One region of the Pantoea sp. nfd-35 genome, then DNA from elsewhere that is predicted to be linked to it. Evidence: predicted binding sites of a transcription regulator. Region 1 holds the regulator's gene; each other region holds the start of a gene.

What was found. The regulator sigma-54, encoded in region 1, starts transcription at its own class of promoters, with help from an activator protein. The targets are predictions, from matches to a motif close to GTTGGCACANNTTTCGCTNT.
Positions count from the first base shown of each region.
Region 2: a site for sigma-54 is predicted at 4,368-4,387, ahead of glnK (P-II family nitrogen regulator). Genes of this name have one in related genera too.
Region 3: a site for sigma-54 is predicted at 8,508-8,527, ahead of glnA (glutamate--ammonia ligase). Genes of this name have one in related genera too.

Region 1 covers NZ_CP122403.1:4,008,537-4,018,881, reverse strand. Annotated here, with positions in the region: partial or broken gene arcB (aerobic respiration two-component sensor histidine kinase ArcB) at 173-2,592, shown strand; gene mtgA (monofunctional biosynthetic peptidoglycan transglycosylase) at 3,389-4,108, shown strand; gene npr (PTS phosphocarrier protein NPr) at 4,111-4,383, opposite strand; gene rapZ (RNase adapter RapZ) at 4,380-5,234, opposite strand; gene ptsN (PTS IIA-like nitrogen regulatory protein PtsN) at 5,284-5,763, opposite strand; gene hpf (ribosome hibernation promoting factor) at 5,916-6,203, opposite strand; gene rpoN (RNA polymerase factor sigma-54) at 6,225-7,661, opposite strand; gene lptB (LPS export ABC transporter ATP-binding protein) at 7,710-8,435, opposite strand; gene lptA (lipopolysaccharide ABC transporter substrate-binding protein LptA) at 8,441-8,995, opposite strand; gene lptC (LPS export ABC transporter periplasmic protein LptC) at 8,964-9,545, opposite strand; gene kdsC (3-deoxy-manno-octulosonate-8-phosphatase KdsC) at 9,542-10,108, opposite strand; gene kdsD (arabinose-5-phosphate isomerase KdsD) at 10,122-10,345, opposite strand, start outside.
Region 2 covers NZ_CP122403.1:3,313,227-3,323,571, reverse strand. Annotated here, with positions in the region: gene P9J57_RS15540 (PLP-dependent cysteine synthase family protein) at 1-41, opposite strand, end outside; gene P9J57_RS15535 (Lrp/AsnC family transcriptional regulator) at 159-620, shown strand; gene P9J57_RS15530 (SmdA family multidrug ABC transporter permease/ATP-binding protein) at 645-2,414, shown strand; gene P9J57_RS15525 (SmdB family multidrug efflux ABC transporter permease/ATP-binding protein) at 2,407-4,182, shown strand; gene glnK (P-II family nitrogen regulator) at 4,440-4,778, shown strand; gene amtB (ammonium transporter AmtB) at 4,813-6,102, shown strand; gene tesB (acyl-CoA thioesterase II) at 6,149-7,012, opposite strand; gene P9J57_RS15505 (YbaY family lipoprotein) at 7,205-7,762, shown strand; gene P9J57_RS15500 (MGMT family protein) at 7,811-8,122, opposite strand; RNA gene ffs (signal recognition particle sRNA small type) at 8,285-8,381, shown strand; gene P9J57_RS15490 (HHA domain-containing protein) at 8,520-8,735, opposite strand; gene tomB (Hha toxicity modulator TomB) at 8,760-9,137, opposite strand; gene P9J57_RS15480 (hypothetical protein) at 9,284-9,637, opposite strand; gene P9J57_RS15475 (metal ABC transporter ATP-binding protein) at 9,991-10,345, shown strand, end outside.
Region 3 covers NZ_CP122403.1:108,808-119,152, forward strand. Annotated here, with positions in the region: gene polA (DNA polymerase I) at 1-547, shown strand, start outside; gene spfP (small protein SpfP) at 816-863, shown strand; gene yihA (ribosome biogenesis GTP-binding protein YihA/YsxC) at 943-1,578, opposite strand; gene yihI (Der GTPase-activating protein YihI) at 2,128-2,649, shown strand; gene hemN (oxygen-independent coproporphyrinogen III oxidase) at 2,884-4,257, shown strand; gene glnG (nitrogen regulation protein NR(I)) at 4,298-5,707, opposite strand; gene glnL (nitrogen regulation protein NR(II)) at 5,715-6,764, opposite strand; gene glnA (glutamate--ammonia ligase) at 6,958-8,367, opposite strand; gene typA (ribosome-dependent GTPase TypA) at 8,800-10,345, shown strand, end outside.

The DNA of each region.
Region 1 (10,345 bases):
CATTGAGTTAGCACAATTAGTCAAGGGTTTTAGCATTAAGGAGCTGAACGTCGGCGAAGAGACCGTGTTTTGCACCATATAAGTGCATCCGCGCGGCGATCTTACCTTATGCACTGCGACGACAGCGAAATAAATACGCTATCATGTGGCTGTTCTCATCCAGGGAGTGTTTATGAAACAGATTCGCCTGCTGGCGCAATATTATGTTGATTTAATGGTCAAGCTTGGCCTGGTACGTTTCTCGCTGCTGCTGGCCTCCGCGCTGGTCGTGCTGGCGATGATTGTGCAGATGGCGGTCACCATGGTACTGCGTGGCCACGTCGAAAGTATCGATATGGTGCGTTCGGTCTTTTTTGGCCTCTTAATCACGCCCTGGGCGGTCTACTTCCTTTCTGTGGTGGTTGACCAACTGGAAGAGTCTCGTCAGCGTCTGGCAAGGCTGGTGGATAAGCTGGAAGAGATGCGCACGCGCGATCTCGAACTAAATCAACAGATGAAAGAGACCATCTCACAGCTTAATAATGAAATCGCCGATCGTAAAAAAGCTGAGGAAGCACGTGAGCAGGTGATGGCGAAGCTGCGTGAAGAGGTGGCGCGCCGCGAGCAGGCGCAAATTGAGCTGGAGCAACAGTCTTCCTTTCTGCGTTCGTTCCTGGATGCCTCACCGGATCTGGTCTTTTACCGCAATATCGACAAACAGTTTTCGGGCTGTAACCGGGCCATGGAGCTGTTAACCGGCAAAAGCGAAAAACAGCTTATTGGTCTGACGCCTCGCGACATCTATGACAACGATACGGCCACCAAGGTGCTGGAGACAGACGAAAAAGTCTTCCGGCATAACGTCTCGCTGACCTATGAGCAGTGGCTGCAGTATCCCGATGGCCGTAAAGCCTGTTTTGAGATCCGCAAAGTGCCCTATTATGACCGCGTGGGTAAGCGCAGTGGGCTGATGGGCTTCGGACGCGATATTACCGAGCGTAAACGCTATCAGGACGCGCTGGAGAGTGCCAGCCGCGAGAAGACCACCTTTATCTCAACGATCAGCCACGAGCTTCGTACGCCGCTTAACGGCATTGTCGGGCTCAGTCGCATCTTGCTGGATACCGATCTGAACCAGGAGCAGCTTAAGTACCTGAAAACGATCCACGTTTCCGCGATTACGTTGGGCAACATTTTCAATGACGTCATTGAAGTCGATAAGATCGAACGCCGCAAGGTTCAGTTGGATAACCAGCCGGTCGACTTCACCAGTTTCCTGGCCGATCTGGAAAACCTCTCAGGCCTGCTGGCACAGCCTAAAGGGTTGAAGTTTGTCATGGCGCCACAACTCCCACTGCCGCATAAGATCTCAACTGATGGCACGCGCCTGCGGCAGATTCTGTGGAATCTGATTGGTAACGCGGTGAAATTCACCCAGCAGGGAGAGATCGTCGTACGCGTCGCGTACGAGCAGGATGAAACGCTGCGCTTTGAGGTTCAGGACTCAGGGCAGGGGATTCGGCAGGAAGAGCAGGATAAAATTTTTGCGATGTATTATCAGGTTACCGATCAACACGGCGGGAAGCCGGCGACCGGAACCGGTATTGGTCTGGCAGTGTCACGCCGCCTGGCACAGGCCATGGGCGGGGATATCAGCGTAAACAGCGCACCGGGGCAGGGCTCCTGCTTTACCGTTGTGATAAAAGCGCCACGCATTGCAGAAGAAGTGGAAGATGAAGGCGTGGACGACCCGCTTCCGCTCCCGGCTTTGCACGTCCTGCTGGTGGAAGATATCGAGCTGAATGTCGTTGTTGCACGCTCGGTACTGGAAAAACTCGGATGCAGCGTAGAAGTGGCGATGACCGGCAAGGCGGCACTGGAGATGTTCGATCCGCTTGAGTTTGATCTGGTGCTGTTAGATATCCAACTGCCGGACATGACCGGGATGGATGTGTCACGCGCCATCCGTCAGCAACATCCAGACGCAAACCTGCCGCCGTTGGTTGCGTTAACGGCCAACGTGCTGAAAGACAAAAAAGAGTACTTCGACGCTGGCATGGACGACGTGCTTAGTAAGCCCCTTGCCGTGCCCGCGTTAACGGCCATCATTAAAAAGTTTTGGGACTATCAGTCTGAGAGCGATGCGCAGCCGGCCAGGTTCGTGAATAACAGTAAAACCGATGCAATACTGGATGTTCCTATGCTCGAACAATATCTGGATCTGGTGGGGCCGAAGCTGATTACGCAAAGCCTGACTATGTTTGAACAGATGATGCCGGGTTATCTTGAGGTGCTGGATTCCAACATGATGGCGCGTGACCAAAAAGGCATTGCGGAGGAAGGACATAAAATCAAGGGTGCAGCAGGCTCGGTTGGGTTACAGCATCTTCAGCAGGTGGCAAAGCAGATTCAAAGCCCTGAACTACCGGCATGGTGGGACAACGTGGGCGAATGGGTCGAAGAACTGAAGCGTGAATGGCAACACGATGTGCAGGTACTGCGCGAGTGGGTTGCTGAAAAACAGCGTTGATACAAAAAAATGACCCCAGCCGAAGCCGGGGTGCGCTAATACTGCGCCAACACCAGGGAAAAAGACGCTGCTGCTATGCTTAATGTTATTCATGCAACAGCGGGGTATTGGTTAACACTTGCAACACCTTAGCAAATTCAAATTACTTTGTGACAAGATTCATTAAAATTTGTGATGTTGAACCGCGTTTAAATACAGGAAACATTAATTCGACAACATAGTCAAGCAATGAATCAATTTTACCGTCGTATTGGTTGTTTTTTAATCAAACCTACTGTTTTTTGTACGGGCTTAAGCCAAATTTGTTAACAAAACCTGTGTTGCGCGCGGTAACCAAAATTTTTTGCCGTAGCTTGCGAGTAAAATAGATATAAACTTATGATAATAAAGAATAATGAAGAAAACAGGTCGATCGGACCCAAAACGTTTCGGGTCACCGGATCTTATCTCATCATCAAAAGGTTTTGCCGATAGAAAGTCTTTTATAATTCGGCAAAAACATAGAGTTGAAATAACGCTGTGTGACAAATAAATCCCTTAGCAAGGTCACTGAGTGAACATTTTATCAGCAGGTGCCGTGAGGGCTTTTTACAGTCCGCAGAATTATATATAAGTTTTGTGAAACATTGAGGTATGGGATTGTCACAAAATGGTATCATCTTTTTAGAACGGTGAGCGCATTACAAAAAAGATGGAACCGATTCCTTACGCTTGGAAGTAATTGAACTCATTCAAACTATTGTTGCATTCAGAATGCATTTTCATTGTTTTGTTATAAACGTTGCACAATGTAGCAGCGCATTTGTCAGTAAAAAAGTGTACGCCGGGCAGTGGTCACGCCTGAAATTAATTAACGCATAAAAATCTTGAGACGAGCGCATGAGTAAGCATAAAGGGAACCTGTGGCGGCGCGTGAAGCCTGTAGTGATGCGCATTGTGTTTATTTGGCTGGGGCTGTGGCTGGCGGGCATTCTGCTCTTTTCGTTCATTCCTGTCCCCTTTTCAGCCGTGATGGCAGAACGTCAGGTAGGTGCCTGGTTCAGGGGCGATTTTGGCTACGTCTCTCATTCGGACTGGGTAGGAGCAGATGAAATTTCACCCTGGATGAAACTGGCCGTCATCGCTTCTGAAGATCAACACTTCCCCGACCATTGGGGGTTTGACGTAGCGGCAATCCGGTCCGTACTGGACGACAGTGACAGCCGGATGCGTGGAGCATCCACGCTGTCACAGCAAACGGCAAAAAATCTGTTTTTATGGGATGGCCGGAGTTGGGTGCGTAAAGGACTGGAGGCGGGATTAACCGTCGGGCTGGAAACCGTATGGACCAAACGGAGGATCCTGACGGTTTATCTGAATATCGCGGAGTTTGGCAAAGGCACGTTCGGGGTAGAGGCGGCTTCACGCCGCTTCTTTCATAAACCTGCCAGCCGATTAACCCTGTCCGAAGCGGCGCTGCTGGCTGCTGTCTTGCCTAATCCGCTGCGCTTCCGCGCAGATGCACCTTCAGGCTATGTCCGTCAACGCCAGCAGTGGATCCTGCGCCAGATGCGTCAGCTGGGTGGCGAAGGCTTCCTGCAGCGCAATCACCTGAACTGACGTTAGTCTTCGTCGAATCCGGCTTCAAACAGTTCAATGACGGCAGCCAGGGCTTCCGTTTCCTGTGGACCGCTGGCTTCGATCTCAATATGACCGCCTTTGGCCGAATCCAGCATCAGCAACGCGATAACGCTGCTGGCTTCGGCCTCTGTTCCGCTCTCGTTACGCAACAGCACTTCGGCATCGAAACTCTGCACCAGTTCAAACAGCTTCATAGCAGGACGTGCATGCATGCCGAGCTTATTTCTGATTTCCACGGTTTGCTTAACGGTCATGATTTACGTTTTTCCAGCGTGCGATGACGAGACTGTACATTTTTACCCCGCGAGCGGAAATAGTCAGCCAGCTGTTCGGCAATATACACGGAGCGATGTTTGCCGCCAGTACAGCCAATCGCCACGGTAAGATAGCTACGGTTGTTGGTTTCCAGCATCGGCAACCAGAGTTCCAGATAGCTACGCGTCTGATATATGAAGTTATGGACTTCAGTATGGCGATCGAGGAACGCGGCCACGGGCCTGTCCAGACCGGTCATGGGACGTAATTTGGGATCCCAGTGCGGGTTAGGCAAAAAGCGCACGTCGAAAACGTAATCTGCATCAATAGGAATGCCGTGCTTGAAGCCAAACGATTCGAACACCATTGTCAGCTCACGCTCACGTTTACCCAGCAAGCGGGTACGCAGCATCTCCGCCAGTTCGTGTACCGACATCTCTGAAGTATCAATAATCAGATCGGCACGGGAACGCAGCGGCTCAAGCAGGTCGCTCTCTTCGTCAATCGCGCTTTCCAGCGACAGATTCTTGCTGGATAAGGGATGCAGACGGCGCGTATCACTGTAACGGCGGATCAACGTGTTGCGATCGGCATCAAGAAACAGCAACTGCGGTGAGAATGCTGAAGGCAAACTGCTGAGCGCCGTCTCAAAAATCTCAGGAGATTCGGGCATATTGCGTACGTCAATACTCACGGCCGCAGAGATATTGCGCTCGACCAGTGATTCAGCCAGTTGAGGCAACAGCACCACTGGCAGGTTATCAACGCAGTAAAAACCCATGTCTTCCAGCGCGCGAAGCGCCACTGACTTTCCCGAGCCTGACCGACCGCTGACGATCATCAGCACCATGACCTTCTCTCCCGTTTTAAAGCCGGCTTACGCCGGTAAATCACGCGCTTTATTGCTCTGTTTGTGCTTCGGTAATAATCGCATACAGTTCTTCATCGCTCTGCGCGGCACGCAGGCGACGGCAAACCGTTTTATCCGCCAGTCGTTTTGCCACTAACGACAGCGTATGTAAATGGGTTTTACACTGGTCAGCCGGCACCAGTAGCGCAAAAAGCAGATCGACAGGCTGGTTATCCACGGCATCAAAAGCGATGGGTTGCTCCAGGCTGATAAAGACGCCTACGGCCCGTAAAGTATCTTCCTCCAGCTTGCCGTGAGGGATCGCGATACCGTTACCGATACCGGTGCTCCCCATGCGCTCACGGGTTAGGATCGCTTCAAACAGCGTTTGATGCGGCAGGTTGAGCTGCTTAGCGGCCAGTTCGCTGATAATCTCCAGCGCCCGTTTTTTGCTTTGGCAGTGTACGCTACTGCGGGTGCAGTCTGGCGAAAGCACCGTGCTCAGTTCCAGTGTTAAATCATTGTTCATTGTCGTTTCACTTGCGAGTTCACATAGCCATCAACCCGGTACGTAAACATCACGTCGCGGAATAATGGCGCTGGCACAGATGACAAAACGGGGCGGTTAATCCGCCCCATCCTTTCAGCTTTGCGCGCCGGGCGCGCCTGCCAGCGTGAAGGTTAGTGTTTTTTTAGCTTGTCTTTATATTTGGTCAGTTGACGGGTCAACTTGTCAATCAATCCGTCAATTGCCGCATACATATCTTCCGCTTCAGATGTGGCGTGCAGCTCGCCACCGTTGACGTGCAGGGTTGCATCAGCAATCTGCGTCACCTTCTCAACTTTCAGGACAACATACACCTGATTGATATGATCAAAGTAATGTTCCAGTTTGGCAAATTTCGTTGTCACGAACTCACGCAGGGGTTCGGTGATTTCAACATTTTGCCCGGTAAGGTTCAGCTGCATAGGTCTTCCTTCTCATTTCTGTCAAACCAGCTGTTTACGCTGATTTGAAGGCGGTATGGACAAAGACTCGCGGTACTTAGCGACGGTTCGACGTGCCACTATTATCCCTTGATCAGATAACATGGAGGTCAGTTTACTGTCACTCAAGGGCTTGGCGGGGTTTTCCGCCGAGATTAATTTTTTCACCAGCGCACGAATAGCGGTAGATGACGCTTCTCCGCCACCTTCAGTATTAACATGACTGGAGAAAAAATACTTCAGTTCAAAAATGCCTCGTGGGCTGTGAAGGTATTTTTGCGTGGTCACGCGGGAAATCGTCGATTCATGCATGTCCACCGCCTGGGCAATATCGGCCAGCACCATAGGACGCATAAACTCTTCACCCTGGTCAAAAAAGGCCTGCTGCTGTTCCACAATACAGCGGGAGACTTTTAACAATGTCTCGTTACGGCTTTCAAGACTTTTAATCAGCCAGCGGGCTTCCTGCAAATTACTGCGGATAAACTGACTGTCGCTGTCGTTGCGTCCGGCTCCGCCCATGGCGGCATATTGCTGGTTGATCTTCAACCTGGGCAGGCTGTCGGTATTCAGCTCGACCGTCCAGCGCGTCGTCACTTTACGTACCAGCACATCGGGAATCACGTATTCGGGTTCACCGGTGTTAATCGACTGACCCGGGCGCGGATCGAGCGACTGAATCAGCAGCATCGCCTCTTTCAGTACGTCTTCTTTCAGACGCGTTACGCGCATCAGGCTGCGGAAATCGTGGTTCGCCAGCAAATCGAGATGGCTGCTGACGATCAATTTTGCTTCCGCCAGCATCGGCGTTTCAGGTGCATACTGCGACAGCTGCACCAGCAGGCAGTCGCGCAAATCACGCGCGCCGACGCCGACAGGATCGAAACGCTGAACGCGCTTTAACACGGCTTCGACTTCGTCGATTTCCAGCTCGTCGTTACCGATACTGTCGAGAATCTCTTCAAGTGAAACGGTAAGATAACCGGTGTCATCAATGGCATCGACGATAGAGGTCGCAATGGCACGGTCGTTATCGCTGAAGGGCGTTAACTCGACCTGCCACATAAGATAGTCCTGCAGTGACTGTGTGGTTTCGCCCTGATAAATCGGCAGCTCGTCATCCTGATAATCGGTGCCGGTTCCTGAAGGCGTGCCTGCGGTGTAAATCTCGTCCCACGTGGCGTCAAGCGGCAGCTCTTCAGGCATGTCCTTTTGTTCCAGCGCTTCTCGGGTATCCAGTCCCGCTTCGCCTTCCTGATACTCTTTCGCGTCTATTTCATCGTGCAGATCGGTTTGCTCAAGCAGGGGATTGCTTTCCAGCGCCAGCTGTAACTCTTGCTGGAGTTCGAGCGTAGAGAGCTGCAGCAGACGTATCGCCTGCTGCAGTTGTGGGGTCATCGCCAGTTGTTGGCTGAGCCTGAGTTGCAAACCTTGCTTCATAGACAGGATGGATATTCCCGGGTAAACATCAGTATTAACGACACCTTATCAGAGTCTGAACTCTTCACCCAAATAAACCCGTTTAACTTGCTCATCTGCAAGGACTTCATTCGGCGTACCGTGCGCAATCAGGTTTCCCTGACTGACGATATAGGCGCGTTCACAGACCGCCAGCGTTTCACGCACGTTGTGGTCGGTGATGAGAACACCAAGGCCACTGTCACGCAGGTGTTCAATGATTTTTTTGATGTCGATAACGGAAATCGGGTCGACCCCGGCAAAGGGTTCATCCAGCAGGATAAATTTCGGATTCGCTGCCAGCGCACGCGCAATTTCTACGCGACGGCGCTCACCACCCGACAGCGATTGCCCCATATTGTCGCGCAGATGAGCAATGTGAAACTCTTCCATTAGCTCGTTAGCCCGATCCTGTCGCTGCTCTTCGGTTAAGTCATCACGAATTTGCAGGACCGCCATCAGGTTGTCGTAAACGCTCAGGCGACGAAAGATTGAGGCTTCCTGCGGCAGATAGCCAATGCCGCGGCGCGCACGCGCATGAAGCGGCAGGATGCTGATATCTTCGTCATCAATAATGATGCGTCCCGCATCGCGCGGAACAATGCCCACCACCATGTAAAAGGTGGTCGTTTTACCCGCACCGTTTGGACCCAACAGCCCGACGATTTCACCGGACTTTACCTGCAGGCTGACGTCTTCAACCACGCGGCGGCCTTTATAAGCCTTTGCCAGGTTTTCTGCGATTAATGTGGCCATAGTGATCAGTTACTCTTTTTTTCGCTGTTGGTTGACGCGGGCTTATCCTGCAACTGCGACGGCACCAGCACGGTCGTTACGCGCTTGCTCTGGCCCTGGCTGTAAGCCTGCATTTTTTGCTCTTTTACCAGATAGGTGATGCGGTCGCCTTTGATGTTGCTGTCCAGTTGCTCAATGTAGGCGTTGCCGGTCAGCTCAACAAAGTCATTGGCAAGCTCATAATGCAGTTTGGACGCATGACCCTGAACCGGTTTGCCGTTGTCCTGCATCTGGTAAAAGGTGGCAGGGTTACCGTAAGCATCAACGATGGTTTTTTTACTGTCACCGCCCGGACGCGTGACCACCACTTTATCCGCAGTAATTTTGATCGATCCCTGGGTGACAATAACATTACCGGTGAAGGTCGCGACATTGCCTTGCAGATCCAGAGACTGATTCTCAGAGTCGATATTGACGGGTTTGTCCGAGTCACCGGTCAGCGCCAGAGCAGGCAGGCTGGTTGCAAGCAGCATACTGGCCAGTAAAAACTTAATGCGGTTTTTGTTCATTTTGAATTTCATAAGAAGTTTTGACCTTTTCGATTAACTCGGCGTTCTTTGTCCGTAAATTACCGCGCATTTTCATACCGGTAGAGTTAAAACTGCGGCCATATAACGTCACCTGGTCGTCAGAGGCGACGTCCTGCGTGACAAGATTGACCTGAGCGTTATCCGTTTTAATTCTCTCAAGCTCAGAATCTGGAGCCAGAGCATTCAGCTCAACATGGCCGTACAGATACAGCATACGATCTTTGGTAAGCTTTGCTTTATCTGAACGTACCGTCCAGGTCGGCATTTTATTTTCGTCATAGGTAGTCATCACCGGATTATCAAACCAGCTTATTCCGCTGTCTTCGTAATAGGTGACTTTGTCCGATATCAGCTTATAAGCCAGCCCGCCTTGCGGGTTGTAGACTACGGTATGCGAATTGGCACTAGTGTAGGTTGGCGTTTGATCATTATTCGCTACCGGCGCGCTGTTGTCGCCATCCCGGTTAGTGAAATTCCAGCCAATAAGCACCAGCGCAATCAAGGCCAGACCCAACGTTATCCAACGCCTGCTTTTACTCATACTGATTGCCCTTTGGCATCCTCGAATTTATTTTGCGCCATTAAGATGAGATCGCACAGCTCCCGCACCGCGCCGCGCCCACCGGCAATACGGGTAACGTAGTTCGCGCGCGTCAATAGCAATGGATGGGCATCGGCGACAGCCACGCTTAGCCCGACTTTCGCCATCACTGGCCAGTCAATCAGATCGTCGCCAATATAGGCGACCTGATCGTCAGAGAGCGACAGTGTATCCAGAAGTTCACCATAGGCCAAAAGCTTATCTGATTGCCCCTGATAAAGGTGGCGAATCCCGAGCGTTTTACAGCGGTCTTCCAGTAATTTGGCCGTGCGGCCGGTAATAATAGCCACTTCGACGTCAGAGGTCAGCAGGCAGCGAACGCCATAGCCATCGCGCACGTTAAAGGTTTTCAGCTCTTCGCCGCTGTTCCCCATATAAATCAGGCCATCCGACATCACACCGTCAACGTCGCAGATCAGCAGGCGAATTTTACTGGCGCGCGTCATGACATCTGAACTGACCGGGCCGTAGCACGTTTCTAAAGTGGCATTTTCCGACTGCATTATGTCTTCCTGTTTACACTACGCCAGCGCGCAGCATGTCATGCATATGTACCACACCCAACAGACGGTCGTCATCGGCCACCAGCAGGGAAGTAATGTTTTTGGTTTGCATCAAATTCAGCGCATCCACCGCCAGCACGTTAGGCCGCACGCGAATGCCACCCCGGGTCATGACTTCAGCGATAGTGGCGTGTTGAAAATCAATGCCCATATCAAAGATGCGGCGCAGGTCACCAT
Region 2 (10,345 bases), 700 kb from region 1:
TTAATTTCGTTAATCGCGTGGCGTACCCAGCATGTTGACATGGCGTTCATTTCCGGTCGGATGAAAGTCATTATTTTAAGGCACGTGTAGGAAAAAGAGCTTGCTGGTTTTGCGTTAAAATGGCGGTAATGGAGAAAATATTTCTACCGGAGGGCCGTATGCCAGATAAAATTGACCTTAAACTGTTGGCTATGCTGCAGCAGGACTGCACCACTTCACTCCAGGTACTGGCAGATGCGGTTAATCTCACCACGACGCCCTGTTGGAAGCGCCTTAAAAAGCTGGAAGAAGACGGCATTATTCGCGGACGGGTCGCTCTGCTGGATAATGAAAAGCTTGGCCTCTGTCTCACGGCCTTTATGTTTGTCAAAACCACCCAGCACAGCAAAGCCTGGTATCAGGAGTTCGTCTCGGTGGTGCAGAGCATGCCGGAAGTGATGGGCTTTTACCGTATGGCCGGTGAGTACGATTATTTACTGCGTATTCAGGTTGCCGACATGAAAAGTTATGATGCCTTTTATAAGCGTTTAGTTAATGGTGTAACAGGCCTGATCGATGTGACCTCCAGCTTCGCGATGGAAGAGATTAAATACACGACAGCCCTGCCTGTTGGCCCCTGAGTATCTGAGATTGAGAGCAGCCTTGTGCGATTATTCAGCCAGTTAAGTTGGTATTTTATCCGTGAGTGGCGGCGTTATCTGGGCGCCGTCACCTTACTGATCGTTATTGCCGTTCTGCAGTTGCTGCCGCCGTGGATTGTCGGGGTGATTGTGGACGGCGTGACCCACCAAAACATGGATGCCCGGCGCATCCTGATGTGGATTGGCATTATGCTGCTGACCGCCGTGGTGGTTTATCTGCTGCGCTATGTCTGGCGCGTGCTGCTGTTTGGCGCATCCTACCAACTGGCCGTTGAGCTGCGAGAGGATTTTTATCGTCAGCTCAGCCGTCAGCAGCCGGCGTTTTACCTGCGTCACCGAACCGGCGATCTCATTGCCCGCGCCACCAACGACGTCGATCGGGTGGTTTTTGCTGCCGGTGAAGGCGTGCTGACGCTGGTGGATTCTCTGGTCATGGGATGCGTTGTGTTAATTGCCATGAGTACACAAATCAGCTGGCAGCTGACGCTGATATCGCTAATACCGATGCCATTCATGGCGTTGGTCATTCACCGCTATGGCGAGCAGCTGCATAACCGTTTCAAACTGGCGCAGGCGGCCTTTTCCAGCCTGAACGATCAGACGCAAGAGAGCCTTACCAGCATCCGAATGATTAAGGCATTTGGGCTGGAGCAACATCAGTCGGCGCAGTTCGCCGATATTGCACGTGATACCGGAGAGAAAAACCTGCGCGTTGCGCGAGTGGATGCGCGTTTTGATCCCACCATTTATATCGCGATTGGCTTTGCCAACCTGCTGGCGATTGGCGGCGGAAGCTGGCTGGTGTGGCATGATCAAATGACGCTGGGGCAGCTCACCAGCTTTGTCATGTACCTGGGATTGATGATCTGGCCGATGCTGGCGCTGGCATGGATGTTTAACATTGTTGAGCGTGGCAGTGCTGCGTGGAGCCGAATTCGCGCGCTGCTTTCTGAGGCACCGGTCGTTGAAGACGGTGATAAAACCTTGCCTGACAGGGCCGGAACGTTACAGGTCTCGATTCGCGAATTCAGTTATCCCGCCAGTTCAGGTGCGATACTGAGCCAGGTTGAATTTCAACTCAAGCCGGGCGATATGCTGGGCCTGTGCGGCCCGACCGGCAGTGGTAAAACGACCTTGCTGAGTTTGATTCAGCGTCACTTCGATATTCAGCAAGGGGATATCCGCTACCATTCCATCCCGCTGCCACAGCTGCGGCTGGACAGCTGGCGCAGCCGTCTCGCCGTCGTCAGTCAGACGCCGTTTCTGTTTTCCGACAGCGTGGCCAATAACATTGCGCTGGGCAGGCCGGATGCCAGTCAGGAGGATATTGAGCAGGCGGCAAAAATGGCCTGCGTCCATGACGATATCTTACGCCTGCCGCAAGGCTACGAAACCGAAGTCGGGGAGCGCGGAGTCATGCTGTCCGGCGGTCAGAAACAGCGTATTTCAATCGCCCGTGCCCTGCTGCTTGATGCGGAGATCCTGGTTCTGGACGATGCGCTGTCGGCCGTGGACGGACGCACAGAACACGAAATTTTGCATAATCTGCGCCTGTGGGGCAAAGGGCGCACGTTGATCATCAGCGCCCACCGCCTGTCGGCACTCACGGAAGCCAGTGAGATTCTGGTGCTGCATCAGGGCACCGTGGCGCAGCGAGGCGACCATGCTGCCCTGACGAACGCGGCGGGCTGGTATCGGGATATGTATCGCTATCAGCAACTGGAAGCCGCACTGGATGATGATGAAACGGAAAAAGGAGTGCCGCATGGCTAAGTCACAACGTATGTGGCCAACACTTAAACGCCTGCTGAGCTACGGTAAACCGTGGCGCAAATCGCTGTCGCTGGCCGTGTTGATGCTCTGGATTGCCGCCGCCGCCGAAGTCACCGGCCCGGTTCTGGTGAGTTATTTCATCGATAATCTGGTGGCGAAGCATCAAATGCCCTGGGGCATCGTGGCAGGACTGGTCGTGAGTTTTATTCTGCTGCAGCTGCTGGCCGCCGCCCTGCATTACGGGCAGGCGTTACTGTTTAACCAGGCCGCGATTGGCGTGGTGCAGCGTTTACGCACCGATGCCATGAACGCGGCGCTGCGTCAGCCACTCGCTGCGTTTGATACCCAGCCGGTGGGGCAGTTGATTTCCCGGGTCACCAACGACACGGAAGTCGTCCGGGATCTGTATGTGACCGTTGTCGCGACGGTCCTGCGCAGCGCCGCGCTGGTGGGCGCAATGATGGTGGCCATGTTCAGCCTGGACTGGCGCATGGCGCTGGTGGCGATGTTGATTTTCCCTATGGTGCTCATCGTCATGCTGATTTATCAGCGCTTCAGTACACCGATAGCGCGTCGCGTTCGCAGCTATCTGGCCGATATCAACAACGGTTTTAACGAAGTGATTAGCGGGATGAGCGTGATTCAGCAGTTCCGCCAGCAGGCACGTTTTGGCGAACGCATGGGGGAAGCCAGCCGCTCTCACTATCTGGCGCGCATGGAAACCCTGCGGCTCGATGGCTTCCTGTTACGGCCGCTTTTAAGCCTGTTTTCGGCGCTGGTGCTGTGCGGGCTGCTGCTGTTATTCAGTTTCTCAATGCCCGGCGTTTTCGAAGTCGGGGTGCTGTACGCGTTTATCACCTATCTGGGACGGCTTAACGAGCCCTTAATCGAACTCACTACGCAGCAGTCGATGTTGCAGCAGGCGGTTGTCGCGGGCGAGCGTATTTTTGAACTGATGGATGCGCCCCAGCAGCACTATGGTGACAGCGATCGACCCATGGCGTCCGGACGCATTACGCTGGATAACCTGAGCTTTGCCTATCGCGATGATCGTGACGTGCTAAGCAACATCTCGCTGGATGTGCCTTCACGCGGCTTTGTCGCTCTGGTCGGTCATACCGGCAGCGGCAAGAGCACGCTGGCAAACCTGTTAATGGGCTACTATCCGGTGACGCGCGGTGAAGTCCGTCTGGACGATCGTCCGTTGGGGCAATATTCCCACCAGGCGCTACGACGCAGCATCGCGATGGTACAGCAGGATCCGGTCGTACTGGCCGACACGCTGCTGGCCAACGTGCGGCTGGGTCGGGATATCAGCGAAGAAGCCGTGTGGACGGCGCTGGAGCAGGTACAGCTGGCGCCGCTGGCCCGGGCATTGCCTGCAGGTATTCATACCCGACTGGGCGAACAGGGGAATAACCTGTCGGTGGGGCAAAAGCAATTACTGGCGCTGGCACGCGTACTGGTACAACTGCCGCAGATTCTCATCCTTGATGAAGCCACCGCAAATATCGATTCCGGTACAGAGCAGGCCATCCAGCACACGCTGCGCACCCTGCGTCAGCATACGACGCTGGTGGTTATCGCCCACCGTCTTTCCACCATTACCGAAGCAGACAGCATACTGGTGCTGCACCGTGGTCATGTTGTCGAGCAGGGCACGCACCAGCAGCTGCTGGCAGAGGAAGGGCGCTACTGGCAAATGTATCAGTTGCAACAGGTTGGCGATGAACTGGAATCGGCAGCACCGTTAGTCAGTGCAGGGTGATTGCACCTTTTTTGCGCATCTTTTTCTCCATTGTTCCGTCAGGATGCACGCCTTTGAGCGTAACAGCACCAAAGGAGTGCATCCGCTTCGTTTATTAATCCCCCAGTTTTTCCCAAACCGATATTCAGCATTTCCTGAGCCTTATTCCGTCGCGGCCTGATAACGGATTTCGCACGATACTTACATCTGGCACAGCCTTTGCTTAAGTCTCTGCGTGTCCATGAGACTTACTTATTTCAATTCCTTAAGGAGAGGCTATGAAGCTGGTTACCGTCGTAATTAAGCCGTTCAAGCTGGAAGATGTGCGAGAGGCATTATCCTCCATTGGTATTCAGGGACTGACCGTCTCCGAAGTGAAAGGTTTTGGACGTCAGAAAGGGCACGCCGAACTGTACCGTGGTGCGGAATACAGCGTGAACTTTCTGCCCAAGGTCAAAATTGATATCGCCATTGCAGACGACCAACTGGACGAAGTGGTGGACGTAATCAGTAAATCGGCTTACACCGGAAAAATTGGCGACGGCAAGATTTTCGTTGCTGAACTGCAGCGCGTGATTCGCATACGTACCGGCGAAACCGACGAAGCCGCACTGTAAACAAGACTCAGTAATGTGATGGGATGGAAAAAAAATGAATAAAATGCTGACCAAGTTGGGCCTCACCAGCCTGGCACTGTTACCGTCGCTGGCAATGGCTGCTGCGCCTGCCGTTGCAGACAAAGCCGATAACGCCTTTATGATGATTTGCACTGCGCTGGTGCTGTTTATGTCAATTCCCGGGATTGCGCTGTTTTACGGCGGCTTGATCCGCGGTAAAAACGTGCTCTCTATGCTCACTCAGGTGGCGGTCACCTTTTCGCTGGTATGTGTGCTGTGGGTGATTTATGGCTACTCACTGGCCTTTAGCGAAGGCAATGCATTCTTTGGCAGCTTCAACTGGGTGATGCTGAAAAACATTGCGCTGACAGCGGTTATGGGCAGCTTTTATCAATACATCCATGTGGCTTTCCAGGCGTCCTTTGCCTGTATTACCGTGGGGCTGATCGTCGGTGCCATTGCGGAACGTATTCGTTTCTCAGCCGTGCTGATTTTCGTGGCGGTATGGCTGACGCTGGCTTATCTGCCTATCGCGCATATGGTCTGGGCAGGCGGCTTACTGGCTCAGGATGGCGCGCTGGACTTTGCTGGCGGCACGGTTGTGCACATTAACGCGGCGGTTGCCGGACTGGTCGGTGCTTACCTGGTGGGCAAACGTGCAGGCTTCGGCAAAGAGGCATTTAAACCTCACAACCTGCCAATGGTCTTTACCGGTACCGCCATTCTGTATGTAGGCTGGTTTGGCTTCAACGCAGGCTCGGCGTCGGCAGCTAACGAAATTGCCGCACTGGCTTTCCTGAATACCGTTGTGGCGACTGCCGCTGCTGTGCTGGCATGGACCTTCGGCGAGTGGGCGCTGCGTGGTAAACCTTCTCTGTTAGGTGCCTGTTCTGGTTTTATTGCGGGTCTGGTTGCCATTACGCCAGCCTGTGGTTATGTCGGCGTCGGTGGCGCGTTAATTATCGGTTTAGCCGGTGGTCTGGCGGGCATCTGGGGCGTAACAACGCTGAAAAGATGGCTGCGGGTTGACGATCCTTGTGACGTATTCGGCGTTCACGGCGTCTGTGGCATCATCGGCTGTATCCTGACGGGCGTGTTCGCGTCCTCTTCTCTGGGCGGCGTGGGCTATGCACCAGGCGTCACTATGGGGCATCAGGTTGCCGTTCAGCTGTTCAGCGTAGGGGTGACTATCGTCTGGTCTGCCGTGGTGGCCTTCATTGGCTTTAAACTGGCGGATATGATTGTAGGGCTGCGCGTGCCGGAAGAGCAGGAGCGCGAAGGCCTGGACGTCAACAGCCATGGCGAGAACGCATACAACCATTAATTCATCTGTAACGATAAGAGAAAAGGGGCGATTTCGCCCCTTTTTACTATTCGCTGCGCTGGCGCATCACACCTTCCTGAACCGTTGACGCCACCAGTTCCCCTTGCCGGTTGTAAAACTCACCGCGTACAAAGCCCCGCGCGCCCGATGCAGAGGTGCTCTCCACGCTGTAGAGCAGCCAGTCGTTAAAATTCAGCTCACGGTGAAACCACATAGAGTGGTCAATCGTTGCCACCTGCATATCGGATTCCAGAAAGCCTTTGCCATGGGGCTGCAGCGCCACGGGCAAAAAGTTAAGATCGGAAGCGTAGCCCAGTAGATACTGATGGATGCGTAAATCATCGGGCAGCGTGCCGTTAGCCCGTATCCACACCTGACGCTGCGGTTTATCAACGTGGCCTCGTAACGGGTTGTGGATCTGCACCGGGCGGATTTCCAGCGGACGCTCGGCGATAAATTTCTCGCGCAGCTTTTCTGGCAGCATATGGGCCATTTTTTGCGCCATCTGCTGCTCGTTGGGGAGATTATCAGGCCCTTTCACCTGCGGCATGGGTTTCTGATGTTCAAAGCCGCTTTCCGGCGACTGGAAAGAGGCCGTCATATAAAAAATAGGCTGACCATTTTGAATGGCGCTGACCCGGCGGGCGCTAAAACTTTTACCGTCACGCAGGCTTTCCACGTCGTAAATAATCGGTTTCTGGCTGTCGCCGGGCCGGAGAAAATAGCTGTGGAATGAGTGAATGACGCGATCTTCCGGCACGGTCTGTTTGGCCGCAAAAAGTGCCTGTCCCACTACCTGACCGCCAAAGACCTGACGAAGGCCAAGATCTTCGCTCTGGCCGCGAAAGAGGCCTTCTTCGATTTTTTCCAGATGGATTAAATTAAGCAGATTTTCGAGTGCCTGACTCATGACGCTTTCCTGATAATAAGTATTTGCCTAAGTGTGAAAGATCCGACCAGTTTCCGTCAATCAGACTTTCGGTCTTTCATCCGACCAGGCAAACTTTTGATTTTGTGCCAACATTAAAGACATACGGCGAGTGAAACGCTGTAATGAAGATTCACTGCTAAAAATCATTTTGATCAAAAGGAGACGACATCAATGAAATTCTGGCATGTGTTAAGTGGCATAGCGATGGCGATGGCTCTCGCGGGTTGTGCACACAAAGGCAAACCGGTTCCAACCCCGACTTTAGGGTCAGCGGTTGCAGGACAAACAGCAACGATTGCTCAGCCTAACGTCAGTGGATCCGTCTATATTCGTCAGCGCATTGCGCTGCCGCCGAATGCTGCACTGACCGTGACGCTGTCAGATGCATCGGTTGCGGATGCTCCGTCGAAAGTGCTGTCCCAGCGCGTCGTGCGCACGGAAGGGAAGCAGGCGCCATTCCATTTTGTGCTGCCTTTCAACCCGGCCGACATTCAGCCTAATGCACGCATCCTGTTAAGCGCTGCCATTACGGTTGATGGCAAGATGGCCTTCATTACCGAAGAGGTTAAACCGGTGATCAATCAGGGCGGAACAAAAACCGATCTGGTGTTAGTACCGGTCCCCTCTATGGCGATGCCAACGCAGCCAGGCGCAGCCACGAGCGTACCGCCAACGTCACCGACGCAGGTTACACCGTCAGCCGCTGTCCCGGCACCGACGACCATGTAAGGCCTCAGGGCAACCCTATCAGGGCGGCATTGCCGCCGCCCTGACGCCTTAAAATCGCCAGCGATATTGGTCTAAATCAATCTCACCGGCGTCACTCACCTCAACGCCTTCCGCCTCCAGCGCATCTCGCTGACGAAATAACCGATCGCCCTGCAGCGAAATAGTACCGTGGCGATTAATCACCCGGTGCCAGGGAAGCGTACTGCCCTCAGGTAAGCGGCTTAAGACGCCACCGACCTGGCGCGCTGCTCTGGGCGAGCCCGCCAGCAGGGCGACGTCACCATAGGTTGTGACGCGGCCGGGAGGAATTGCGGCAACGATTTGCCAGATTCGCTGTTTGAAGCTGTCAGAGCTGTCCATAAACTTACCTGCCCGAGAAAAGGCGATAATTTTATCACATTGAGGGTTAATTATCGGCGATCGTACAAGAAACCAACGGTCATCCCGACCAGGCTTGCAATTGCCGGGGGCATCCCCGATAATGCCTGCGCTCTCGAAATGAGGGCTAGTCAATGGGGGCCCTGTTGGTTCTCCCGCAATGCTAGCTTGTGAACTCGGTCAGGTCCGGAAGGAAGCAGCCGCAGCAGGTGACGTGTGTGCCGGGATGTAGCTGGCGGGGCCTCCACCATTTCATCTCGTAAACATCCCTCTTCCCAGATGATAAACAGGCGAATCTCGCCTGGGCCGTTCCATTGCCGGCAGGCGAGTTGTGCAAAAACGGGCTGGTGAAATCAGATCAAACGTAATACAAAATAGGTTAGCGTACAAATTTCCAGACTGACACCGGGACTTTGTCATAGAGCTTGTTCATCGTCAGTTCAGCCAGGCGGTGATCGGCTGCTGAGTAAAATACTGCTAATTCTTCATCGGGTAATTCGTACTTATTTTTTTCAATTACGCGTTCCAGCGTGTCAATAGAACGACAGCGCCTCAGTCGCATCAAATAATCAGTTTTAGTTAGGGTTTTGTTCATAAATAAACCGTTCTCACGTCAGTACTATAATGAATGGCTTGGCTGTTGAAGAAAAGCGCACTCTTCAGTAAACACATTAAATAAACGTTTCGCTGAGCGTTGCCAGCGCTGAAGATCCTGAGTATTTACACTGTAGTTGCTAAACAACATAAAGGTATCATCAAGATATTCATCGATTTGGGTAATCAGTGCTTCGTCTTCAACGTGCTTAATTTTGTAATTCATGGTAAAAGAGGCGATGTGCTCAATCAAATCGTTTAGCTGTAAATTGCTTTCGGCAGTGGGGTCATTAACCCAGCCGTGATGACTGTCAGTTAATGTCGCCATGCTGTCGTCAAACAGATTCTCACACAAGTATTTAAGCTGGGCAATATCATGCCGTTTCGGTGAGTATTCGTCCATCTTTTTCCCCTCCGTAGCGAGCAAAGTTACCGCAAAGCGGCGCGATTAGGTGAAGCGGCCAGGAAGTGGTTATCGGGTTTGTAAATAACGGACTGAGTTAAGAATAGTGTAGAATCATTAGTTCTGCTCACCTCCATTACTAAATATTACAATTCATCGCCAGGTGAGGGGCGCTGATTCTCAATCGGCTCAAATACAAGCGCGGCAGGGCAGATACGGAAGCTGACTTGTTCATCTTGCGTAACGATTTCATTTAAATCCAGACACGGATTAAATAAATTCCACTGAAAATCGTAAAGTAACTTAAATCTATTCGTCTCTGTCATCTCAACAGCAATAACGCGTAAACTGCCTGGCACTAAGATGGCATTGGCTGAATACCACTGTAAATCGCCAACAAGTGAATCTGTTATTTTGAGAATATTCCGCTCTATAATTGTGGCTAATTTTGCGCAATCCGTTTCATCCTGCGCGACATCGCATTCAATTCTTACTGACATAGTCTGCTCATGAATAACAACTTATAAACCCATCATTGATGTTCTTCTGGCGGTTTGCAAGTAGTCCTCCACACATAATAAGGCCTCGTTGAGGGCAAATTTAAGCAAGTGGTTGATTCGTTGCTGCTTCTCTATAGCCCTTTTTATGGCAAATCGTGCGCTGGTTTATTTTTTGAAACACATTGCCGTGGTGATAACGCGACAACATCGGATATCATAGTTGTTATGTTATAACATTTTTTTGGTGCGGTGATGAATCAAAGTGGACTGTTAATGTCACTCGGAGGACGGTTAGCGGTGGCTCTCCTGTTAATCGCTGTTCTGGCAACAGCGATGTGGTGGGGAATGCAGCCGTGATAGCGTTGAGAAATCTACAGGTGGGTTATCAGGGGCAATCTGTCTCACCCGTTCTGACCACCCAGTTGCCCCAGGGCAGCATGACCGCGCTGATTGGTGCGAACGGAAGCGGAAAATCCACACTGATTAAAACCATCGCTGGCTTATTGCCGCCAGTGCAGGGGCAGTGTGAACTGCATCTTCCGCGCCGGGAAGTTGGCTGGCTGCCTCAGCGAAGCGAGCTGGAAACACGTTTTCCTTTAACCGTGTACGAGCTGGTTTCAATAGGTTGCTGGCCGCGCTGTGGCTGGTTTGGCGGAATCAACCGGCGCTTGCGTAAAGAAATTAGCGAGGCCCTGGAGGCGGTGCAGA
Region 3 (10,345 bases), 520 kb from region 1:
GGTCACGGGCGAACAACGTCGTAGCGCCAAGGCCATCAACTTTGGTCTTATCTACGGCATGAGCGCGTTTGGATTATCTCGCCAGCTGAACATTGGCGCAGGCGAAGCGAAAAAGTATATGGATTTGTACTTCGAGCGCTATCCTGGCGTGCTGCGCTATATGGAAAACACGCGGCAGCTTGCAGCCAGTAACGGGTATGTTGAAACGCTGGATGGACGCCGTTTGTGGTTGCCCGACATCAAGTCCAGTAATGCCATTCGTCGTAAAGCTGCTGAACGTGCGGCGATTAATGCCCCCATGCAGGGAACGGCCGCGGATATCATCAAACGCGCTATGATTGCGGTCGATGACTGGTTACAAAAGCAAACCGATGATGCGGTCAGGATGATCATGCAAGTGCACGATGAACTGGTGTTTGAAATCAAAGCTGAAGCCGTCGATGAAGCCAGCAAGCAGATTCGCGCGCTGATGGAGGGCAGTATGGCGCTGGATGTCCCCTTACTGGTCGAAGTCGGCGTAGGCGACAACTGGGATCAGGCGCATTAAGACTCTGGCTGGTGGCGTTTATGCGCCACCGCTGGCGCATTATCACGTGATCAGGCATGAAGCCGGCACACCGTGGTACCGGCGCTGCAAAACGATGCAGTAACTTATTATGGCCTAAGCACTTTTTTTGTAATTTAACTACATGCCATCCTCATTTTTGTGACGAGCATGGTAAAAAAAGTGACTAAAAATGAAAGAGAGCAACAAAAAAACCTTTGTTGCTCACAAAAAATCAGGTAAAGTTCGAGGCGTAGGGTACAGAGGTAAGATGTTCTATCTTTCAGACCTTTTACTTCACGTAATCGGATTTGGCTGAATTTAGCCGCCCCAGTCATTCTGTGACTGGGGCGTTTTTTATTGGGCTGACGCTAAAAAACGGCAGCCTGTGAGGTTTGTCAGGCTTCAGTGCCCTGATCTTCAACAGCAGGTTCGAGTTCACTAAACCAGCTATTCAGCTTATGGCGCACTTTGTCGACGCCGATTTTTTTCAGCGATGAGAAAACCTCAACCTGCACATCACCCATAAACGCCATTGAGGCTTCTTTCACCATATTGAGCTGGGCTTTACGTGCGCCGGAAGCGAGCTTGTCAGCTTTAGTCAGCAGCAGGAGTACAGGGATCTCGCTCTCAACCGCCCACTGAATCATTTGCTGATCCAGATCTTTAAGCGGGTGGCGGATATCCATCAGTATCACCAGGCCTTTAAGCGCCTGCCTTTTTTGCAGATATTCGCCCAATGCCCGTTGCCATTTGAGTTTCATCTCTTCTGGCACTTCAGCATAGCCGTAACCCGGTAAGTCTACGAGGCGCTTGCCTTCTGCAACTTCAAACAGGTTAATCAGCTGCGTACGACCGGGTGTTTTACTGGTTCGCGCCAGGCCTTTTTGATTGGTGAGCGTATTTAAGGCGCTGGATTTACCCGCGTTTGAACGACCAGCAAACGCAACTTCAATGCCGGTATCAGAGGGCAAATGGCGGATGTCCGGTGCGCTTAGAATGAAGCGGGTGACATGGTAATTCAGTTCAGACAAGGGAATACTCCAGAAACGCATTAGGGCAATGGCGCTGATTATACGCGTTATGGCGCGAAAGTGCTCAATACCATTGGTGAGGCGCCTTTGTAAGATATTTGCCATAAATTTTGCCCGTTATGTCTCTTTTTAGTTAAATAATTAAAAAAATAAACCATTAAAATTCAGTGAATTATACTTAAGTACAGGTTTTTTCGCCTAAAGACTGACATGTGTTACTTGAGCCTTTTACCATATGGTCTACATTATTCAGCAGTGCAGGACGCACTCATCAGGATGATGCGCTCAGGAATGTTGGGATAACGAAGAGCGGCTGGAATGGAAATGGCTATGGACGGGAGCCGGAAAAGGAAAGGGATACGCTCAGGAGTTGAGCAGGCGCAGGATTAACCGGGACGTTGTGAGCCGAAACGGATTTGAAACATGATTCCTTCTGCTGAAGGTATGAAATAAGGCGACAGCTTGAGCTGTCGCCTTTTTTCTTTGTCTGGTTTCTGCTAGATTTCGCCGCAATTCTATACTGAATAAAAAACACCGGGACCGAACATCATGAAGCAACCTGCAAGCGCTGCGAAAGGTAAGCCTGTCGCCAAGGCTAAACGTAAATCGCGTGAAGATATCAATAATGAAGCGCGCGATCGTAAACGCGATAAAAAGCATCGTGGCCATGCGTCAGGCAGCCGTGCTAATCCGCAAACGCAGAGCAACAACGGCAAGCAAAGCGCCGCTGCGAAAGACCCGCGTATTGGCAGCAAGAAGCCAGTGGCATTGATCGCTGACGAAAAGGCCGCACCGGCAAAAGCGAAAAACGTCGCGACCAAACCGGCGAGGGAGAAAAAAGTGTCTCTCACGCCTGAAGAGGAGCTGGCGCAGCTGGAGAACAGTGAGCGCCTGGATGCGCTGCTCGATCGTCTTGAAAAGGGTGAAACGTTGTCATCAGAAGATCAGGGCTGGCTTGACGTGACGCTGGATCGCATTGATGAACTGATGGAACAGCTTGGTATTGAAATGGACGAAGAGGAAGACCAGGAGGCGGAAGAGGATATGTATCGCCTGCTAAAAGGTAACTAAGCTGTATTGATCGGCATGCGCGCATGCGCATGCCATGCTTAACAGGTAAACGACAATGTTTTGGCCTGGATCAATTTTCGTGTTGTTGATGACATGTTATCTGCTGTGGTTATTGTTTAAACTACGGCGACTGTCGCGTCTGAAGCAGCGTTTACGTCGGGTTTCCGCCCGCTCACCTCTCTTTCCTTCTGGATCGCGACCTTTACGACGGCAACGTAAGCGGAAGGAGTGAGCATGTCAGCAATGCAGATCAAGTGGGACCAGGCGTTAATTGAAAAATATAACTCTGCCGGTCCGCGTTACACGTCTTATCCCACCGCCTTAGCGTTCAACGATAAGTTTACCGATAACGACTTCAGACACGCCATTGAACGTTATCCGCAACGTGCCTTATCGCTGTATATCCACATCCCGTTCTGTCATCGCCTGTGCTACTTCTGTGGCTGCAATAAGATTGTCACGCGTCAGCTGCATAAAGCCGACCGTTATCTGAATGCGCTTGAGCAGGAGATCACTGCCCGCGCACCGCTGTTTAAGGGTCGTCAGGTTAGCCAGCTGCACTGGGGCGGCGGAACGCCCACGTTCCTTAATAAACAGCAAATCAGCCGGCTGGTGGCGCTGTTAAAGCAGCACTTTACCTTTATCGACGACGCAGAGATGTCGATCGAGGTCGATCCACGTGAAATTGAACTGGATATGATCGATCACCTGCGCGCGTGTGGTTTCAATCGCCTGAGCATGGGCGTGCAGGATTTCAATAAAGCCGTGCAGGAGCGGGTGAATCGGGTACAGGATGAAGCGGTCATTTTTGCCTTGATGGCGCGGGCGCGCGAGCAGGGATTTCGTTCAACCAGCATCGATTTGATTTACGGGTTGCCGCTGCAAACGCCTGAAAGCTTCGCTTATACCTTGCAGCGCGTTATCGCATTGGATCCTGATCGCCTCAGCGTCTTTAACTATGCCCATCTCCCCGCGCTGTTCGCCGCACAGCGTAAAATTAAAGAAGATGAGCTGCCCTCAGCACAGCAGAAGCTGGATATCCTCCAGCAGACCATTACCACGCTGACCCAACAGGGCTATCAGTTTATTGGTATGGATCACTTTGCTAAACCGCAGGACGAGCTGGCAGTTGCGCAACGTGAAGGAAAACTGCACCGCAACTTTCAGGGTTATACGACACAGGGCGACAGTGACTTGCTGGGGCTTGGCGTATCTGCGATTAGCATGATCGGCGACAGCTATGCGCAAAACCAGAAAGGGCTTAACGACTGGTACAGTCAGGTTGAAAAACAGGGCCATGGCCTGTGGCGCGGATTACTGCTCAGTGAAGACGACTGCTTACGTCGCGACGTGATTAAAAGGCTGATCTGCAATTTCTCACTTGATTTCAGCACGGTCGAAGCGCAGTGGAATATTCAGTTTGAACGCTATTTTGCGGAAGACATGGCGCTGTTAAAACCGCTGATTAGTGATGGGCTGGTGGAGCAGCATGCAACGGACCTGAGAGTGACGGGAGCCGGACGCTTGCTGATTCGAAATATCTGTATGTGTTTTGATGCGTATCTACGTCACAAGGCGCGGCAGCAGCAGTTTTCACGCGTCATATAAAAAAGCCGGAGCAGCCTGCGCTGTTCCGGCGGTGGATTTCTTATTCCATGCCCAGTTCTTTGAGCTTACGCGTCAGGGTATTTCTCCCCCAACCCAGCAAACGTGCCGCTTCCTGTTTGTGGCCCTGAGTATGACGGAGCGCCGTGGTCAGCAACGTACGCTCCATCTCCGGCTGGGCTTCAGACAGTAGATTTTGATGACCGGAACGCAAGGCGCGGTCAGCCCACTGCGCCAGCAGGGTTGCCCAGTTATCCGGCAACGACTGAGTAGGGCTTTCCGGGGTACTGGATTCAAACAGCTCTGGCGGAAGATCCTGGATCAGCACTTCCTGTCCCGCCGCCATAACGGTTAACCACCGACAGGTATTCTCCAACTGGCGCACGTTACCCGACCAGTGCAGACGTGTCAGCGCGGTTTCGGTTTCCGCGTGCAGAATCTTGGCCTCAACCCCCAGTTCCCGTGCCGCAACCTGGAGGAAATAACGGGCCAGACGCGGGATATCCTCACGGCGCTCACGCAACGGCGGCAGATGCACGCGGATGACGTTCAGACGATGGAATAAATCCTCACGGAACTTGCCTTCCTGCACCCGCAGTTCAAGGTTCTGATGCGTTGCGGCAATAATACGGACGTCAACTTTTACCGGCGCATAGCCGCCGACGCGGTAAAATTGCCCGTCAGCCAGAACGCGCAGCAGTCGTGTCTGAACATCCAGCGGCATATCGCCGATTTCGTCTAAAAACAGCGTGCCGCCATCAGCCTGTTCAAAACGGCCCTGACGGATCTGATTGGCACCGGTAAACGCCCCTTTTTCATGACCAAACAGTTCTGACTCGATCAAATCCTTGGGAATCGCGGCCATATTCAGGGCAATAAACGGCGCTTTGCTGCGAGGGCTGTGGCGATGCAGCGCATGCGCAACCAGTTCTTTACCCGTACCGGATTCCCCGTTGATCAGGACGCTGATCGACGAGCGAGAGAGACGGCCAATAATACGAAACACATCCTGCATGGCGGGCGCTTCGCCGATAATATCGGTGGTCGGGCCGCTGACAGGCTGATTACGTGGCTGCTGCTGTTCCTGATAGTGGCTGATGGCGCGCTCGACCAGCGCAACAGCCTCATCAATATCAAACGGCTTGGGCAGATAATCAAAGGCCCCTTGCTGATAGGCACTGACCGCGGCATCCAGATCGGAGTGCGCCGTCATGATGATGACCGGGAGCATGGGATGGCGCTGTTTAATCTGTTTTAGCAGCGTCAGCCCGTCCATTCCGGGCATACGAATGTCTGACAATAAAACGTCCGGCGTTTTTGTCGCTAATGCGTTCAGCACGTCGTTCGCACTGTCAAAGGTCGCACAGCTCAAACCGGCTCCAGTGAGCGCGCGTTCAAGCACCCAGCGGATGGAGCTATCGTCATCGACGATCCAGACTATCCCTCGTTGCATAGAAACCTCACTGGCGAATAGGCAGGTAAACCGAAAATTCGGTATGACCTGGCCAACTGTTAAACTCAATTTTTCCTGAATGCTGATCAATCAGGCTACGGGCAATAGAAAGACCTAAACCGGTTCCGCCTTCACGTCCGCTTACCATCGGATAAAACAGCGTATCCTGAAGCTGAGCCGGAATGCCGGGACCGTCATCTTCGATATCAATACGGGCGACCAGGCGATACCGCGTACCGTGCAGCGTCAGCTGAAAGGCGGTACGGGTGCGAATGACTATCGTGCCACCGTCCTCGCCCAGCGCCTGCAGCGCATTACGCACCACATTCAGCAGTACCTGTTCGATCTGGTCGGGATCGTGGGGCAACTCCGGCAGGCTGGGATCGTAATCGCGGACCAGAGACACATTTTCTGGCAGCTCCATCGAGACCAGGTTGACCACCCGTTCGGCGACCTGATGAATACTCTGGGTGATGTGCATCCCGGGCTGTTGCGGCCCTAATAAGCGATCCACCAGATTCCGCAGGCGATCGGCCTGTTCAATAATGACTTTGGTATATTCATTCAGCGCGGGATCGGGCAGGGCGCGAGACAGCAGCTGGGCCGCACCGCGCAGTCCGCCTAACGGATTTTTAATCTCATGAGCCAGCCCACGCACCAGATCGCGTGCCGCAACCTGCTGAGCATGCTGGAGTTGTTCCTGGCTCAGGCGACGTTGATTATCCATGGGCGCCATTTCCAGCAAAATCAGGCCATCAGGCAAGCGCTGCGCTGTCAGCGACATAATATGTGCCCGACCATCGACCACCAGGGTAACTTCACTGTCCGTAAAGCCCTGGCCCGCCTCAAGACTCTCGCGCATTACCTCGACATTCAGCGAAAAGTAGCCGGTCAGTTCAGGTAACGGCGTGCCGAATAATTTACGCGAGCTTTGCGCCAGTAATTGCTGTGCCGCGGGGTTGGCGTAGTGAATAACCAAATCGTTATCCACCAACAAAATACTGTTGATTAAGGTATTGAGAATCTGCCCGGCATCGGGCAGTGAGGCAGTTGCCATACAGCGTTCCTCTGCACTGATTTAGTGCATTGTAATCTTTAAGCCGGAATTAAAGCGAATGAACGATGAATTCGCGGAGAAAAAAGCCCATCCGAAGATGGGCTAAAGTTTCCACGGCAACAAAAAAACGTTTCAGACTATCGGTGCCGCCTTTGCAAGATCTGTCTGCGGCACCCATTTGCTTATTCTGAAATTAAACGCTGTAGTACAGTTCGAACTCAACCGGGTGCGGCGTCATGCGCACACGATCGTTTTCGGATTTACGCAGTTCGATATAGGCATCGATCGCGTCATCAGTGAACACGCCGCCACGGGTCAGGAACTCGCGGTCTTCGTTCAGGGCAATCAGCGCTTCTTCCAGTGAACCTGCAACTTTTGGAATTTCAGCTTCTTCTTCCGGTGGCAGGTCATACAGGTTTTTGTCCATCGCATCGCCAGGATGGATCTTGTTGATGATGCCATCAAGACCCGCCATCAGCAGTGCGGTAAACGCCAGGTATGGGTTAGCCGCTGGATCCGGGAAGCGCGCTTCAATACGACGTGCTTTCGGGCTGGCAACAACCGGGATACGGATTGAGGCTGAACGGTTACGCGCTGAATAGGCCAGCATCACCGGCGCTTCATAACCCGGCACCAGACGCTTGTAGGAGTTGGTGGTTGGGTTCGCCAGGGCGTTAATAGCTTTAGCATGCTTGATGATGCCGCCAATGTAGAACAGCGCCATTTCAGACAGGCCGCCGTACTTATCGCCAGAGAACAGGTTCTGACCGCCTTTAGACAGCGACATATGGCAGTGCATACCGGAACCATTATCACCAAACATCGGTTTTGGCATAAAGGTCGCCGTTTTGCCGTAGGCATGAGCCACGTTGTGAACGACATATTTGTAGATCTGAATTTCGTCAGCTTTTTTGGTCATGGTATTGAAGCGTGTAGCCACTTCGTTCTGACCTGCTGTTGCAACTTCATGGTGATGGGCTTCAACAACCAGACCCATTTGCTCCATGGTCAGACACATGGCAGAACGGATGTCCTGTGATGAGTCAACCGGTGGAACCGGGAAGTAACCGCCTTTCAGGCCTGGACGGTGGCCTTTGTTGCCGCCTTCGTATTCTTTGCCGGTGTTCCAGGCTGCTTCGATATCGTCGATAGCAACATGAGAACCCGAAGTTGAAGAACCAAAACGAATATCGTCAAACAGGAAGAACTCTGGCTCTGGGCCAAACAGAACGGTATCCGCAATGCCTGAAGAACGCAGGTAATCTTCCGCGCGCTTAGCGATAGAACGTGGATCGCGGTCATAGCCCTGCATGGTGCCTGGCTCAAGAATGTCGCAACGAATGATCAGGGTAGAATCTTCAAAGAAAGGATCCATTACCGCCGTGGTTGCATCCGGCATCAGCACCATGTCTGATTCGTTAATGCCTTTCCAGCCGCCGATGGAAGAGCCATCGAACATCTTGCCTTCTTCGAAGAAGTCAGCGTTAACCTGGTGAGCCGGAATAGTAACGTGCTGTTCTTTACCTTTGGTATCGGTAAAACGCAGGTCAACAAACTTAACTTCATGCTCGTTCATCATCGAGAGAACGTGTTCAGCGGACATACTCAACTCTCCTGGAAATGGTCATTGTCTACATGGCGAGAACCGGGTTACGGAATAGACGACTGTTAACTGTCTTTCCTGAATCTGATCCTGACCAGCTCTGTAACCGTTGTCTTACATCGTTTTCATCTGGATAATACAAAGCGAATTCTGTGCCAACTTTATTTCTTTGCACAAAATCGCGCTGTCATGCACCTTTTTGTCATAAAGGTCATGCACCATGATAGTTGCATTGCACTGTTTGTGTGCGGTTGGGTTGAAAGTGAGCACTTTTTTGGTGCAAAACATCGACGCTGTGCAAATTTTGCACGCCTATTAGTGCGATTTTGCGACAATGCAATAAACTTTCAGTGAAAAGTGTGATCGTGTTCAGTCTCCCGCTTAATCCGTGTACAATACCGCGTTATTTCTAATGCCTGAGGCAAAAAAGCTGTGATCGAAAATTTGCGTAACATCGCCATCATCGCGCACGTTGACCATGGAAAGACCACCCTGGTTGATAAACTGCTGCAACAGTCCGGTACTTTCGATGCCCGTACTGAAGCCACCGAGCGCGTGATGGACTCCAATGATTTGGAGAAAGAGCGTGGGATTACCATCCTCGCAAAAAATACCGCCATTAAATGGAACGACTACCGTATCAACATCGTTGATACCCCAGGACACGCCGACTTCGGTGGTGAAGTTGAACGCGTAATGTCTATGGTGGATTCGGTACTGTTGGTTGTAGATGCGATGGATGGCCCTATGCCGCAAACCCGCTTCGTAACCAAAAAAGCGTTCGCGCATGGTTTGAAGCCGATTGTGGTTATCAACAAAGTTGACCGTCCTGGCGCGCGTCCTGATTGGGTTGTTGATCAGGTATTTGACCTGTTCGTTAACCTGGATGCGACTGACGAGCAGCTCGACTTCCCTATCATTTTCGCCTCGGCGCTGAATGGTATTGCCGGTCTTGAGCACACAGACATGGCTGACGATATGACCCCGCTGTATCAGGCTATTGTCGACCATGTATCGCCTCCACAGGTTGAAGCGGATGCCCCGCTGCAGATGCAAATCTCTCAGCTGGACTACAACAACTACCTGGGCGTTATCGGTATCGGCCGCATCAAGCGCGGTAAAGTGAAGCCTAACCAGCAAGTCACTATCATTGATAGCGAAGGTAAAACCCGTAACGGTAAAGTCGGTAAAGTGCTGACTCACCTGGGCCTGGAGCGTATTGACAGCGACCTGGCAGAAGCAGGCGATATCATTGCGATTACCGGTCTGGGCGAGCTGAACATTTCTGACACCATTTGTGATCCGCAGAACGTGCAGGCGCTGCCAGCACTGAGCGTGGATGAGCCAACGGTTACCATGTTCTTTAACGTCAACACCTCTCCGTTCTGCGGTAAAGAAGGTAAGTACGTGACGTCTCGTCAGATCCTTGAGCGTCTGAACAAAGAACTGGTTCACAACGTAGCACTGCGTGTTGAAGAAACCGAAGATGCTGACGCGTTCCGCGTATCGGGCCGTGGTGAGCTGCACCTGTCTGTTCTGATCGAGAACATGCGTCGTGAAGGTTTCGAACTGGCGGTATCCCGTCCGAAAGTTATCTTCCGCGAATTCGAAGGCCGTAAGCAAGAGCCTTTCGAGAACGTGACGCTGGATATCGAAGAAACGCATCAGGGTTCAGTCATGCAAGCCATGGGCGAGCGTAAAGGCGACCTGAAAAACATGGATCCAGATGGCAAGGGCCGCGTACGTCTTGACTACGTGATCCCAAGCCGTGGCCTGATCGGTTTCCGTAACGAATTTATGACCATGACCTCAGGTACCGGTCTGCTGTACTCCACCTTCAGTCACTACGATGATATTCGTGCGGGCGAAGTGGGCCAGCGTCAGAACGGCGTGCTGATCTCTAACGGTCAGGGTAAAGCGGTTGCGTTCGCCCTGTTCGGTCTGCAGGATCGCGGCAAGCTGTTCCTGGGGCACGGTG